Regions from separate parts of the Streptomyces sp. NPDC033216 genome, predicted to be linked through region 1. Evidence: predicted binding sites of a transcription regulator. Region 1 holds the regulator's gene; the other holds the start of a gene.
The links. Region 1 encodes HrcA, which represses chaperone genes, less so after heat shock. Its sites were predicted from a motif close to TTNGCACTCNGNNNNNCNGAGTGCNAA; they were not measured.

Region 1 (2,392 bases):
GAGGACATGGTCGAAGTGGGGGTGCGTGAGCGCGAGATCCGTCACACGGTGACCGGCCAGTTCCTCGGCGCGCAGCCGCAGCCGGGCGCCCTCGGCGAGACTCGACCCCGCGTCCACCAACAGGGCCCGCCCTTCCCCGACGACCAGCCCCACCGTGCAGTCCCAGCCCGGGAGCCGGCACCGGCCGATTCCCGTCGCGACCCGCTCCCACCCCAGCTCTTCCCAAGTCACCGTCATACCGCGACGCTAGCCCTGGCAGCCCCGCCGGGCGACCGACCTTGCCCGGGGTGTACCCCACAGCCGTACACTGGGCCGGGGAACGCTGGCACTCGGATGTGAAGAGTGCCAGGCGAGGCCCCCGGTGGGACCGGGGACGACTTCTGGAGGTGAGCGCGGATGCTGAGTGAACGCAGGCTCCAAGTGCTGCGCGCCATCGTCCAGGACTACGTCGGCACCGAGGAACCCGTGGGTTCCAAGGCGCTCACCGAGCGGCACAACCTCGGCGTCTCCCCGGCGACGGTCCGCAACGACATGGCCGCCCTGGAGGACGAGGGGTACATCGCCCAGCCGCACACCAGCGCCGGGCGCATCCCCACCGACAAGGGCTACCGGCTGTTCGTCGACAAGCTGGCCGGCGTCAAGCCGATGACGGCCCCCGAGCGACGGGCCATCCAGAACTTCCTCGACGGCGCCGTGGACCTCGACGACGTCGTGGCACGGACCGTTCGGCTGCTCGCGCAGCTCACCCGGCAGGTCGCCGTCGTGCAGTACCCGTCCCTGACCCGCTCCACCGTGCGGCACGTCGAGCTGCTGTCGCTGGCGCCCGCCCGGCTGATGCTGGTGCTGATCACGGACACCGGACGGGTGGAGCAGCGGATGGTGGACTGCCCGGCGCCCTTCGGCGAGGCCTCGCTGGCGGATCTGCGGGCGCGGCTGAACAGCCGGGTCGCGGGCCGCCGCTTCAGCGACGTGCCGCGTCTGGTCGAGGACCTGGCCGACGCCTTCGAGATCGAGGACCGCGGCACGGTCACGACGGTGCTCTCCACGCTGCTGGAGACGCTCGTCGAGGAGAACGAGGAGCGGCTGATGATCGGCGGCACCGCCAATCTCACCCGCTTCGGACATGACTTTCCCCTCACGATCCGCCCCGTCCTGGAAGCCTTGGAGGAGCAGGTCGTGCTCCTCAAGCTCCTCGGCGAGGCGGGGGATTCGGGCATGACCGTACGCATCGGTCACGAGAACGCCTATGAGGGACTCAACTCCACTTCGGTGGTGTCGGTCGGCTACGGTTCGGGCGGCGAGGCAGTCGCCAAGCTCGGCGTGGTCGGACCGACCCGCATGGATTACCCGGGAACGATGGGAGCGGTACGCGCAGTGGCACGGTACGTCGGACAGATCCTGGCGGAGTCGTAAGTGGCCACGGACTATTACGCCGTTCTCGGCGTGCGCCGCGACGCGTCGCAGGAAGAGATCAAGAAGGCCTTCCGGCGGCTCGCACGCGAGCTGCACCCGGACGTGAACCCCGATCCGAAGACCCAGGAGCGGTTCAAGGAGATCAACGCCGCCTACGAGGTGCTGTCGGACCCGCAGAAGAAGCAGGTCTACGACCTCGGCGGCGACCCCCTGTCCCAGGCGGGCGGCGGCGCGGGCGGCTTCGGGGCCGGCGGTTTCGGCAACTTCTCCGACATCATGGACGCCTTCTTCGGCACGGCGTCGCAGCGCGGGCCGCGCTCGCGCACCCGTCGTGGCCAGGACGCGATGATCCGGCTGGAGATCGACCTCGAGGAGGCGGCCTTCGGCACGACCAAGGACATCCAGGTCGACACGGCGATCATCTGCGCCACGTGCAGCGGTGAGGGCGCCGCGCCGGGGACCACCGCGCAGACCTGTGACATGTGCCGCGGCCGCGGCGAGGTGTCGCAGGTGACGCGGTCCTTCCTCGGTCAGGTCATGACCTCGCGGCCCTGCCCGCAGTGCCAGGGCTTCGGCACCGTCGTGCCGACCCCGTGCCCGGAGTGCGCCGGCGACGGACGGGTGCGCTCGCGTCGCACACTGACCGTGAAGATCCCGGCCGGCGTCGACAACGGCACCCGCATCCAGCTCGCCGGTGAGGGCGAGGTCGGGCCCGGCGGCGGTCCCGCCGGCGACCTGTACGTCGAGATCCACGAACTGCCGCACGCGCAGTTCCAGCGGCGCGGTGACGACCTGCACTGCACGGTGACCCTGCCGATGACCGCGGCGGCCCTCGGCACCAAGGTGCCGCTGGAGACGCTCGACGGGCTCGAGGAGGTCGACATCCGTCCCGGCACGCAGTCCGGGCAGTCGATTCCGTTGCACGGGCGCGGTGTCACGCATCTGCGGGGCGGCGGGCGGGGTGACCTCATCGTGCATG
Region 2 (2,392 bases), on a different contig from region 1:
GGTAGCCCTTGTCGAAGGCCATGCCCTCGGTGAAGTCCAGCTCCAGGCCGAAGGTGTTGGACTCCTCGACGGTGATGACGCCGTCCTTGCCGACCTTGTCCATCGCCTCGGCGATCAGCTCGCCGACCTGCTGGTCCTGGGCGGACAGCGCGGCCACGGCGGCGATGTCGGACTTCTCGTCGATCGGGCGGGCCGAGGCCAGCAGCTCGTCGGAGACGGCCTTGACCGCGGCGTCGATGCCCTTCTTGAGCAGGGCGGGCGACGCGCCGGCGGCGACGTTCTTCAGGCCCTCGCGGACCAGCGCCTGGGCGAGCACGGTGGCGGTGGTGGTGCCGTCACCCGCGATGTCGTTGGTCTTGGTCGCCACCTCCTTCACCAGCTGCGCGCCGAGGTTCTCGTACGGGTCGTCCAGCTCGACCTCGCGGGCGATGGTGACACCGTCGTTGGTGATGGTGGGGGCGCCGAACTTCTTGTCGATAACGACGTTGCGGCCCTTGGGGCCGATCGTCACCTTGACCGTGTCGGCAAGCTTGTTGACGCCGCGCTCGAGGGCGCGACGGGCGTCCTCGTCGAACTTCAGGATCTTCGCCATGGGAGCGGTTCAGCCCTCTCGGAAAACGTGGGAGAAACGAACCGCGCCCCCAGCACCCGGCTTCACAAAGACGCGGGGGCCAGGGGCGCAGTTCACTGCAAAACTGGGTGAATTACTTCTCGATGATCGCGAGCACGTCGCGGGCCGAGAGGACGAGGTACTCCTCGCCGTTGTACTTCACCTCGGTGCCGCCGTACTTGCTGTACAGGACGACGTCGCCGACCTTGACGTCGAGCGGCAGGCGCTCGCCGTTCTCGAAACGGCCCGGGCCCACGGCGAGGACGGCGCCCTCCTGGGGCTTCTCCTTCGCAGTGTCCGGGATGACCAGGCCAGAGGCCGTGGTCTGCTCGGCGTCGAGCGGCTGGACCACAATGCGGTCCTCGAGCGGCTTGATGGCAACCTTGGAGCTGGTGGTCGTCACGATCCGACCTCCCCCTTCGGAGATCTCACGGGGTTAACTGTCTGAGGTGGCGACCAGGTGGATCCGTCGTCGCGGGTGCCGGACCTGCCCGTCGCGTAGTTGGCACTCTCCAGTGGGGAGTGCCAGTCCTGAGACTATGACCGCGGTTAGCACTCGGTCAAGCGGAGTGCCAGTGCGGTGCGGCGCTTCCGTCGAAATCGGGGTGCGGGTGGGGCCGTCCGGCGCCGTCGTCCGGTGCCGGTGTGGCGAGGGGTTGCCTCCCTCATGCTCCCCGCTTCCGGCCCTGAGGGCCTCCACCCCGGGACTCTCGCCCCGTGCTTCACCGAGGGGCACCTCCGGACGGGCCGGGAACCCGACCGGACGGGCGCGCACGGGTGACCCTCACAGGTAGTCCTCCAGACGGCCCACCGTCAGGCCCTGTTCCTGGACCCGTCGCAGCAGTCTTGTCGTGCGTTCCCGCAGGCTCGGGCCCTCCGCCTCGTCGGGGTCCACGGCGACGACGTCTCCGGGGCGCAGCCGGTGTGAGCCGTGGGCGAAGGAGAGGTCGGTGGGGCCCATCGACGCCCGCCACAGGACGACCGCCGTGATGCCGCAGTCGGCGGCCGCGCGCAGGGTGGTCCGGTCGTACGTCCCGTACGGCGGGCGGAACAGACGGGGGCGCAGGCCGAATCGGGACTTGAGCTTGTTCTGCTGACCGCAGATCTCGGCGCGCTGGCCGGCGTAGGGCAGGCCGCGCAGGGCGGCGTGGTCGAGGGTGTGGTTCTGGAGCCCCGCTCCGACCGACCGCAGCCGGGCGAAGTGGGCGTAGCCGGGACCCACCACGCTGTCGGTGAGGAACATGCTGACGGGGAGGCGCAGCTCGCGGACCATGGCGACGAAGCGGGGGTCGCGCTCGGCGCCGTCGTCGTAGGTGAGGAAGACGACCTTGTCGCGGGTCGGGATCCGGTCGACGACCGGCGGGAGGGCGGGGCGGGCCGGGCTGCCCGCGGGGGCGGCGGTCGGCGCAGGGCGGGCGGGGCGGGGGGCGGGGGCGAGCGGGGCGACCAGTCCCCAGCGGCGGTACGCCTGGTCCGGGGCCGGGGTCCGCGCGCGTACATCCTGGTCGGTCCCCGGGCTCGGCCCCGGCGCCCGCCCCGCCGACCGGACACCCCGTTCCGCCGCGCGGCCCGTCGACGGCGGCCCCTCCACCGCCGCCCGTGCCGGCGACCGGACGTCTCGCTCCGCCCGCGGCCCCGCCGATCCCCCGTGCTCCGGCGCGTTGCGGCCCGGGGGCTCGAGCGGGCCGACCGACGGGGCGCAGCCCGTCAGCGCCACGGCGAGGACCATGGCGGGCGCGAGCAGTGTGGCGGTCGGCGGCCGCCTTCCGGCCACCGGGCCCG

Region 2: the regulator HrcA is predicted to act here: its motif matches at 1,160-1,186, upstream of groES (co-chaperone GroES).

Annotation. Positions count from the first base shown of each region.
Region 1 covers NZ_JBVIQK010000001.1:410,476-412,867, reverse strand. Annotated here, with positions in the region: gene ACZ5Y0_RS01820 (MBL fold metallo-hydrolase) at 1-237, opposite strand, end outside; gene hrcA (heat-inducible transcriptional repressor HrcA) at 397-1,413, shown strand; gene dnaJ (molecular chaperone DnaJ) at 1,414-2,392, shown strand, end outside.
Region 2 covers NZ_JBVIQK010000002.1:98,138-100,529, reverse strand. Annotated here, with positions in the region: gene groL (chaperonin GroEL) at 1-592, opposite strand, end outside; gene groES (co-chaperone GroES) at 705-1,013, opposite strand; gene ACZ5Y0_RS03960 (polysaccharide deacetylase family protein) at 1,395-2,339, opposite strand.